Regions from separate parts of the Microbacterium sp. CCNWLW41 genome, predicted to be linked through region 3. Evidence: riboswitches for the same ligand, from Rfam matches in the RefSeq annotation. Region 3 holds a riboswitch; each other region holds the start of a gene.
The links. Region 3 has a riboswitch for thiamine pyrophosphate ahead of V6R91_RS11010 (ECF transporter S component). Riboswitches for the same ligand answer to the same signal wherever they lie in the genome.
Positions count from the first base shown of each region.

Region 1 (3,266 bases), on a different contig from region 3:
GACCGTCTCGATCACCTCGGAGGTGGCGAGCATGCCGATCTTCACGGCGTCGATCTCGATGTCGTCGGCGATCGCGTCGAGCTGCGCACGCAGGAAGACGGGGTCCGGCACGTGGACCCCGCGGACGCCCCGCGTGTTCTGGGCCGTCAGCGCCGTGATCGCCGCCATCCCGTACCCGCCGTGCGCGGCGATGGACTTCAGGTCGGCCTGGATCCCCGCGCCTCCGGAGGGATCGCTGCCGGCGATGCTGAGGACGCGGGCGGGACCGGGGCGCCGCCAGCGCCGACGCAGCTCCCGGGCGGCCTCGCGGGGATCCGGCGCCGCGCAGAGCGCCGACACCACGGCGACGCCGGCAGCGCCCGCGGCGCGCAGGGCCGGCACGTCCTCGGCGGTGATCCCGCCGATCGCCACGCACGGCACCGGACTCTCGGCGGCGAGGGCGGCGAAGCCGTCGACTCCGAGCGCGGGCGGATGATCCGGCTTGGTCGCCGTCGGCCGGATGACGCCCACGCCGAGGTAGTCCACGGTCCCCTCGGGAAGCGCGCGGACGCCGTCGAGATGCGCGCGGGTGTTCGCGGTGAGCCCGATGACGGCATCCGGCCCGAGCAGTTCCCGCGCGCGGAGCACGGACGCGTCCGACTGCCCGAGATGGACCCCGTCGACGCGCGCCCCGCGTCGACGCGCTTCCACCGCCGCGTCGATGCGGTCGTCGACGAGCAGGAGCGCCCGGCCGCCGATGACGTCGGAGAGCTCCACGAGCTGGGCGGCGACCGCGGCGTCGGGGGCGTGCTTCTCTCGGAGCTGCACGATCCGCACCCCGCCGTCGACGGCGGCGGCCACGACGTGGGCGACGCCGCGCGGCCCGGACAGCGCCGCATCCGTGACGAGGTAGAGGGCGAGGTCGCGGGGGTCCAGGCCGCTCATGCCGTCGCCTCCGGCGCGAACGCCGAGGTCGTGTGCGCGCGCTCCGCCACGGAGGCAGGATCGAGCGAGGCCAACGCATCGAGAAGCCCTACCGCGAAGGACCCCGGTCCGCTCGCTTCCCGCGCTGCGTCCTCGGCCGCGATCGTGTACGCGAGCGTCGCCGCCGCCACCGCCGTCACGGGGGTGTGTCCGGTGCCTCGCGCGGTGCCGAGGAACGCCGCCATGACCGCGCCCAGGGCGCATCCGCCGCCCGTGACGCGGGTGAGCAGCACGTCGCCGTTCGCGATCCGGATGCTCTGCTCGCCGTCGACCACGAGGTCGACGGGGCCCGAGACGGCCACGACGCATCCGTGCTGCCTCGCGAGGTCGGCGGCCGCGTCCGCCGCGGCCTCGGTCGTGTCGATCGCGTCGACGCCGCGTCCCCCGCCGCCGCGGCCCGCAAGGGCGAGGATCTCCGAGGCGTTCCCGCGCACGGCCGTGGGACGCATCGCGACCAGGTCGCGCGCCAGCGCCGTGCGGACCGGAAGTGCGCCGACCGCGACCGGGTCCAGCACCCACGGGGTCCCGGCGGTCCGTGCGGCGCCGACGGCCTCCACGCTCGCGGCGCGCTGTTCCGGCGTCGGCGTGCCGAGGTTCACCAGGAGTCCGGAGGCGATCCCGGCGAACATCCCGGCCTCCCCGACGATGTCGGTCATGGCGGGAGCGGCTCCCAGCGCGAGCAGCACGTTCGCGGTGAACCCCGTCACGACCGCGTTGGTGATGCACTGGGTCAGAGGCGGGCTCTCGCGCAGTGCGCGGAGGAGATCCCCGGTGGCCTCGGCCACGGGCCCGGCGGACGATGGACGCAGACGATCGCTCACGCGACATCCCTTCGCTAGTACGAACTAGATCAGGTTCGACGGGTGTGATCTCAGCCGCGCGATGCGGCACCCCGTGTCACTGCTCGCAGTCTAGCGATCCCGAGGAGTCGGCGGGGCGGGCCTCACACCGACCGCGCGGGAGGGAGGTCCGTGAGCCGAGGGGTCGTCCAGTCCGGATCGGGACGCCAGCGCGTCCATTCGGGGTCGAACGGCCACGCCCCCTCGCGGAACGACGCGATGGCGGCGTCCGCGTGCGCACGGATGAGCTCCGCCTCGTCCGGCGCGATCCTCCCCTGCCTGATCGCCTCCACCAGCTCGTCCTCGTCCTTGAGACCGATCGTGCCGTCCGCCCCGATCTCCACGTCGAGCACATGGTCCGAGCTGAAGGTCGAGGCGCCGACCCGCTCATGGGCGTTCTCGAGGTTCACATACCACCCCGCGAACTCCCACGCATCGGGGTCGTCCGCCGTCCCGGCCACCGCCCAGAACAGCCAGACGGACCAGGGTGTGGCCGTCGGGGCGATGCGCAGGACGCCGTTGCCCCACCACTCCTCCACGATCCGCGTGCGCGGCTCCAGCCAGCGCCTCTCCAGCGGGACCGTGCGGATCCGTCGGCCGTCCGGTCCGCCCATCCCCTCCAGGAGCGTCCCCGGGGCGAGCCAGGCGACCAGCCCGCGCTCGTCGTCCCGAACGACACGCATCGGGGCGATGCTGGACGCGTCACCGTCCCGCCAACCGGGCTTGCGGTAGTGCCAGTCGACCTGGGTGCCGGGAGCGAGGAAGGGCGCCCGCCCCAGGGGACGGGCACCGTCCGGCGCCGTGCGCGCGGTCACGTGGGGGACGAGATCTGTCATCCCCCGACCGTATCCGCGGCACACGGGCGCCGGCCGCAGCACCGCGCCCGACGGACGGGATCAGTCGCGGATGGTCGCCCCGAATCGCTCGGCGGCGACGCGGACGCCGGCCAGCTTCGCCTCCGTCGCCTCGGCGGCGGTCAGCGTGCGGTCGTCGGCACGGAAGCGGAGCGCGAAGGTCAGGCTCTTCTCGCCCTCCCCCACGCCCTCGCCGCGATAGTCGTCCACGAGACGCAGCGATTCCAGCAGCGTGCCGGCGCCCTCCGCGAGCGCGGCGCGCACGTGCGCCGCGGGCGTCTCGACGGGGACGACGAGCGAGACGTCCTGCGTCGCCGCCGGGAAGGTGGACAGCGACGCCGCCACGATCCGCTCACCGGTCAGGGACAGCACGCGGTCCAGGTCGATCTCGAGCACGACCGCGCGCCCCGGGAGGTCCGCGTCGGCGGCGACCTGCGGGTGCAGCTCGCCGACATAGCCCACCTCCTCGCCGCGCACGGTGAGGACACCGGTCCGTCCGGGGTGCAGCGCCTCTCGGCGTCCCTGTGCGACCTCGATCTCCACGCCTGCCGCGACGGCGATGAGGCGCACCGCATCCAGGCCGTCCGCGATCCCCGCCGCCTCCGCCGGG
Region 1 is NZ_JBAOJP010000022.1:8,664-11,929, forward strand. Features, by position in the region: gene thiD (bifunctional hydroxymethylpyrimidine kinase/phosphomethylpyrimidine kinase) at 1-924, opposite strand, end outside; gene thiM (hydroxyethylthiazole kinase) at 921-1,784, opposite strand; TPP riboswitch at 1,774-1,868, opposite strand; gene V6R91_RS36225 (DUF402 domain-containing protein) at 1,907-2,638, opposite strand; gene pheT (phenylalanine--tRNA ligase subunit beta) at 2,699-3,266, opposite strand, start outside.
Region 1: another riboswitch for thiamine pyrophosphate. It lies ahead of thiM (hydroxyethylthiazole kinase); the one in region 3 lies ahead of V6R91_RS11010 (ECF transporter S component).

Region 2 (3,266 bases), on a different contig from region 3:
GCCGTTCCACAGCACCACCGACGCGTCACCGGCCGCGAGGATGTCGACGTCGTCGCCCCAGCGCGTCTCGACGATGCCGGCGACGGTCCCCGCCGTCACCGAGGGCTTCAGCTGCAGCTCCTGCTCGAGCTGAGAGTAGATCGCACGCGAGGCGGCGAGCCGGGACTCGTCGTCCGGCTGGCCCAGCACCGAGGCGTAGAGGCGCACCGTCGTGTCGCCGATCGCGACGTCCTTGGCCGACAGCAGGTTCCACTCGTCGAGCGTGCCGGTCTTGATCCCCACGACCCCCGGGTCCGCCAGCAGCTCGTTGGTGTTCTCGACGAGGCCCGCGCCCGGCAGCTCGGTCGACTGCTTGGCGACGATCTCGGCGATGACCGGGTGGGCGAGGGCCTTCTGCGCGAGGGTGATGAGAGCCTCGGGTGAGGCGCTGTTGCGCGGATCCATTCCGGTGGGCTCGACGACCTGGACGCCCGTCACGCCGTGCGCGGCCAGCCACTCGGTCGCAGCCGCCGCGTAGACGGCGTCGGACGGCCACAGGTTCTGCGCCAGGCGATCGGCGTAGTTGTTCGCCGAGCCGATGAGCATGCCCTCGAGCATCTGGTACTCGGTGAGGGTGCCGCCCACGGGCACGTCGAGCGCCGACTCGCCGCGGGCGCGGTACTGCCAGTACCGGTAGTTGTCGGAGGCGCTGAAGCGGAACTCGGGGCCGGTCTCGCCGAGCGCGAGCGGCATCTCGTCGAGGACGACCAGGGCGGTCACCACCTTCGTGATGCTCGCGATGGCTGACGGGTCGGGCGACGACGTGAGGAGGCCCGGGATGCCGCCGACCGCGGCCGCCGCGCTGCCCTGGGCGGGCCAGACCGGCACCGCCGCGGGTGCCGCCTCCGGCTGCACCTCGATCGCGGTGACCGTCGGCGCGACCGCGTGCAGGGGCCACAGCAAAGTCGTCGCGGAGTACGCGCCGACCAGGCCGGCGATCACCAGCGTCGGCACCAGCACCCCGGGACGCAGCGGCGACTGGCGCGGCGGGTCGGCGAGCAGGCTCGGCTCGACGGCGACGTACGGCGTCGACGCCGCCACGAGGTCGCCCGGGGTCGAGCCCGCGGCGAGCGTCGTGTCATCGACCCACGCGAGCGCGGTCCGCCCTCCCGTCGCGGTCGCGGCCTCGGCGGAGACCGGGTCGCCCGTCGGCGGGCCCGGCTCGGTGGCCGCGGGGGGTTCGCTCGGCTGAGCGGCCGCGGCGGGTTCGCTCGGCTGAGCGGCCGCGGCGGGTCCGCTCGACTCGAGAGCGGCGACGGCGCCCCCGAGGGGAGGGGTCAGCGTGGTCCCGGGCGGCTCGAAGACGGGCACCGTCGGCGCCGCGACGGCCGTGGCGCCGCCGAGGGGCACGGTCGCGATCGTCGCGGGCACGAGCGGGACCTCGTCGGGCGCCGTGTGAGTTCCGGGGTGCGACGAATCGGCCGCGCCGCCGGTGGGCATGGTCAGCGTCCCGCTGTCGGCCGGATCCTCGGGGGACCCGCCCGGCACGGCCCTCGACCGCGTCCGATGCGCACGGCGCGTCGGTGCGGGAACGTCATCGGGGGTCACGCACCCCAAAATACCCGTCATAGCGGCGGTATACTCGCCATACGACCACGGGAGTCCGGTGAGCCGGGCTGAGAGGAAGCGAACCACGCTTCGACCGTCGAACCTGATCCGGATCATGCCGGCGCAGGGAGGAGTTCACATGCACGCATCCACGTCCGCATCCACCCCCGTTGCGGCCACCTCGGCGAACGCCCGCAGTCTGCGGTGGCGCGTCGTCGACATCGTCGTCGCCGCCGTCCTCGGCGTCGCCATCGGCCTCGTCTTCTGGGCCTGGAACACCGTCGGCTACGCCTGGTTCACGGCGATGGACGGACTGACCCCCGGCCTCGGCGGCCTGGCGGTCGGCATCTGGCTCATCGGCGGCGTCATCGGCGGCCTCGTGATCCGCAAGCCCGGTGCGGCGCTGCTCGTCGAAGTGATCGCGGCGATCGTCTCGATGCTCATCGGCAACGTGTGGGGGGTCTCCACGCTCCTGTCGGGGCTCGTCCAGGGACTCGGAGCGGAGCTCGTCTTTGCCCTCTTCCTCTACCGGCGCTTCACGCTGCCGGTCGCGATGCTCGCCGGTGTCGGCGCCGCGGTCGGGGCGTGGGTGTTCGAGCTGTTCTACGGCAGCTCGCCGAACATCCTCAAGACGCTCGAGTTCAACACGATCTACCTGATCTCGCTCATCGTCTCGGGCGCGCTGCTGGCCGGGCTGGTCGGCTGGCTCGCGGTGCGCGCGCTCGCCGCGACGGGCGCGCTCAGCCGCTTCGCCGCCGGACGCGAAGCGCGCCGCGAGGTCTGACGATGCCGGGCACCCGTCCTGGCCGCATCACCGCGGCGGGCTGGGGGTGGCGCTACGCCGGGCGGCGCGCGCCGGCGGTGCGCGACATTACCTTCACGATCGAGCCGGGTGAGCGCGTGCTGCTGCTCGGCGCCTCGGGCGCGGGCAAGTCGACGCTGCTGGCCGGGATGGCGGGGCTCCTCGGCGGCGCCGACGAGGGTGACGAGACCGGCTCGCTTCTCATCGACGGCGAGCGCGCCGAAGCGCACCGCGGACGCGTCGGCCTGGTGCTCCAGGACCCCGACGCCGGTGTCGTGCTGGCCAAGGTGGGCGACGATGTGGCGTTCGGGCCCGAGAACCTCGGGGTGCCGGCGGCCGAGATCCCGGCGCGCGTGACCGAGGCCCTCGATGCGGTGGGGCTGCGCGTCCCGCTCGGCCGGCCCACCAAGGCGCTCTCCGGTGGCCAGAAGCAGCGCCTCGCGCTGGCCGGGGTGCTCGCGATGCGCCCGGGCGTGCTCCTGCTGGACGAGCCGACCGCGAACCTCGACCCCGACGGGGTGCGCGAGGTGCGCGCGAGCGTCGAGCGGGTGCTGGCCGAGACGGGGGCCACGCTCGTGGTGATCGAGCACCGCACCGCGGTGTGGGCCGATCTCATGGACCGCGTCATCGTGGTCGGCGCGGACGGCGGACTCCTCGCCGACGGCACCCCGGCCGACGTGTTCGCCCGTCACGGCGCGGACCTCGCGGCCGCGGGGGTCTGGGTGCCGGGGATGCCCGTCGACCTGCCCGTGCTGCCCGCCGCTCAGCCCGACGCGGCGGCGGCGCTGGCGGCATCCGCTCTCTCCCTCTCGCGGGACGGGCGGTCGATCGTGCGCGCCGGGCTCGACCTGACCGTGCCCCGCGGCGCGGCGACCGC
Region 2 is NZ_JBAOJP010000001.1:1,020,890-1,024,155, forward strand. Features, by position in the region: gene V6R91_RS04525 (D-alanyl-D-alanine carboxypeptidase family protein) at 1-1,587, opposite strand, end outside; TPP riboswitch at 1,625-1,736, shown strand; gene V6R91_RS04530 (ECF transporter S component) at 1,727-2,371, shown strand; gene V6R91_RS04535 (ABC transporter ATP-binding protein) at 2,374-3,266, shown strand, end outside.
Region 2: another riboswitch for thiamine pyrophosphate. It lies ahead of V6R91_RS04530 (ECF transporter S component); the one in region 3 lies ahead of V6R91_RS11010 (ECF transporter S component).

Region 3 (3,266 bases):
AGGACCTCGCCGGAGAGCGGGCGCAGGAGCCCGGCGAGGGTGAGCGCGAGGGTCGATTTGCCTGCCCCGTTGGGGCCGGTCACCACCGTGGCCGCCCCGGCCGGGACGGCGAGGTCGAGTCCGGTCCGCACCGGGCGACGCCCGTCCCTGCTCACCGCGAGATCGACGGTCCTGAGGATCGCCGGGTCCGCCTCACCCGCGGCGGGCAGGGCCGCAAGGCCGGTCGGACGGCCCGGGATCCAGACGCCCGCAGCCGCGAGCGCGTCGCCGTGGCGGGCGAACACCTCCGCGGGTGGGCCGTCGGCGAGCAGCCCCCCGTCGGCGGCGAGCACGATCACGCGGGTCATCAGGTCCGCCCACACCGGCGTGCGGTGCTCCACGATGACGGCCGTCGCCCCCGTCTCGGCGAGGACCCTTTCCACGCTGGCACGGATCCCGGTGACGCCGTCCGGGTCGAGGTTGGCCGTCGGCTCGTCCAGCAGGAGCAGTCCCGGGCGCATCGCGAGCGCGCCGGCCAGGGCCAGCCGCTGCTTCTGACCGCCGGAGAGGGCCGCCGTCGGTCGCTCGAGCGGGACGTCGAGCCCGACCGCGTCGAGCGCCTGCGCCACCCGGACGGGGATGCTCGCGGCGGGAACGCCCAGGTTCTCGCAGCCGAACGCGACATCGTCGCCGACCTTCGACAGGACCACGCCCGCGTCCGGGTCCTGGAGCACCAGGCCGATGCGGCCGCGGCGCTGCTCCGGGTCGGCGCCGTCGACGTGCAGCAGACCGGCGCGCTCGCCCTCGTCGGCGTCACCGAGCAGCCCCGCCATCCCGGCGAGCAGCGTCGACTTGCCCGCCCCGGAGGCGCCGAGGAGCAGGACGCGCTCGCCCGGCTCGATCGTGAACGAGACGTCGCGGACCGCGGGCAGGCGCCGTCCGGCGTAGCGCCACCCCCAGCCGTCGGCGACGACCCGTACGGGCGTCGTCACGTCAGACCTCGCGGCGCCGCTCGCGCCCCGCGGCGAAGCGGCTGAGCGCTCCCGTCGCGGCCAGCGCGCGCACCAGCAGCCAGCCGACGAGCCCCGCCAGCAGCGCTCCGGACACGACCACGCAGCCCAGGTAGATCGCGTTGAACTCGACCGACTTCAGGATGTTGGGCGAGCTGCCGTAGAAGAGCTCGAAGACCCACGCCGCGGCGCCCGCGCCGATGCCCGCGAGTGCGGCGACCGGCAGCGTGAAGCGGCGGTAGAGGAAGAGCGCGAAGACGAGCTCGGCGCCGAGGCCCTGCACGAGTCCGGACAGGACTGTGGAGACGCCCCAGACGTTGCCGATCATCATCGAGACGATGGCCGCCACCAGCTCCACGACGAGCGCCGCGCCGGGCTTGCGGATCACGAGGCCGCCGACGACGCCGCCGATCAGCCAGATCCCCACGGCGATGCCGCCGAGACCGGGCGTGAGGCCGTCGGCGGCGGTGAACCAGGCGTAGCCGACGGTGTTCCAGACCCAGAAGACGAGGCCGAGGGCGACGCCGAGCACGGCGGCGACGACGATGTCGACGACCCGCCAGCGCAGGCTCCTCGTCCCCGTGGCAGTGACGACGGCGGATGCGGACGTGTTCATAGAGACTCCTCCCTGCGCCGGCATGATCCGGATCAGGTTCGACGGTCGAAGCGCGGATCGCTTCCTCTCAGCCCGGCTCGCCGGACTCCCGTGGTGTCCGCCCATCCTACCGCGACGCCCCGGTCGTTGAGCGACACTTCGACTCGCTTCGCTCGCTCAGTGCAGGTCTCCGCGGGACGAAACGCCCCGCCCTCGTCGCGGCGGTCGCGCAGGGCCCGGCCGGTACGGTAGATGCCGTGACGAACAACGACCACGGATCGACCCCGAACGCGCCCGCCGAGGCGCCCGAGGAGGCGTCCGCGGTCGCCGTGACCCGGGAGGACGCCGACGCGACGGACCCGACGCCGGACCACGCCCCCGCGCCCGTGGCCCTCGCCGCGCCCGCTTCTGAACGCGCCGCCCCGCCGGCGGACGGGTTCGCCGACGGCCCGGCGCCCGAGACGGACGCCCTGTCGTGGGTCGACATCGAGCGTCTCGCCTCCTCGACGGCGACAGGATCCTCGGCCACGGCCGGAGCGCGAGGCGACCTGCTCAGCGGCGCACCGCAGCGCCCGGCTCGCCGCGCCGCCGTCCTGGCACCGCTCGGAATCCTCGTCACCCTCGGCGCGGCCTATGCCGGGACCACTGCCCTGTGGCCGCTGACCGCGATCGCGCCGACCGTCTCCTCCGCCGCGTTCGAGCCGGCCCCCGCCGATCCGGCTGCCCTCACCTGGCCCGTCTTCGGAAGCGCCGCCCTCGCCGTGGATGGGATCGGCACCGCAGCGTCGGACGAGGAGCAGGTGCCCATGGCGAGCATCACCAAGCTCGTCACGGTGCTCGCCGCCCTGGACGCGCTGCCCCTCGCACCGGGCGAGCAGGGCCCGTCGTTCGCCTTCACCGCGGAGGACAGCGCGGAGTACTGGCGGTACCGCGAGTCGGATCAGTCCTCGCTCGACGTCCCCGTGGACGGCTCACTCACCGAGTATCAGCTGCTCCAGGGCATCCTGCTGGGTTCGGCGAACAACTATGCGGACCGGCTGGCGCGCGAGATCTGGGGATCCGACGCCGACTTCGTCGCCGCGGGCGAGCAGTGGCTGCGTGTGCACGACATCTCCGGCATTTCTCTGCAGAATCCCTCGGGGTTCGGGTTCGGCAACGAGTCCACGCCGCGGGCCCTCATCGACCTCGGACGCCAGGCGCTGAGCCACCCCGTCGTGGCGGAGATCGTCGCGACGCCGGCCGCGGAGATCCCCGGAGCGGGCCTGGTCCAGAACTCGAACAAGCTGCTCACCGACGCCGGCGTCGTCGGTGTGAAGACGGGCACCATCGGCGACGGCGACGACACCCTGTACAACGTCCTGACCGCCAAGGACATCCCCGTCGGAGAGACCACGGTCCGCGCGTACGCCTCGGTGCTCGGCCAGCCCGACGACGACTCCCGCTACGACGTGAGCCGCACGCTGTACTCCGAGCTCGAGGCGGCCCTGTCCGCACAGGCCCCGACCGTCACCCGGGGCACGGTCCTCGGCACGGTCGAGACCCGGTGGGGGGCCACGGCCCCGCTCGTCGCCGCCGAGGACGGCCGCGTGGTCCTGTGGAACGGCGCCCTCGCATCGGCGACCAGCCGTCTCGCGCTCGGCGACGACTGGGACACCGGGGGCGAGGCCGGCTCCCTCGCCCTG
Region 3 is NZ_JBAOJP010000002.1:678,965-682,230, reverse strand. Features, by position in the region: gene V6R91_RS11015 (ABC transporter ATP-binding protein) at 1-971, opposite strand, end outside; gene V6R91_RS11010 (ECF transporter S component) at 973-1,605, opposite strand; TPP riboswitch at 1,598-1,707, opposite strand; gene V6R91_RS11005 (D-alanyl-D-alanine carboxypeptidase family protein) at 1,842-3,266, shown strand, end outside.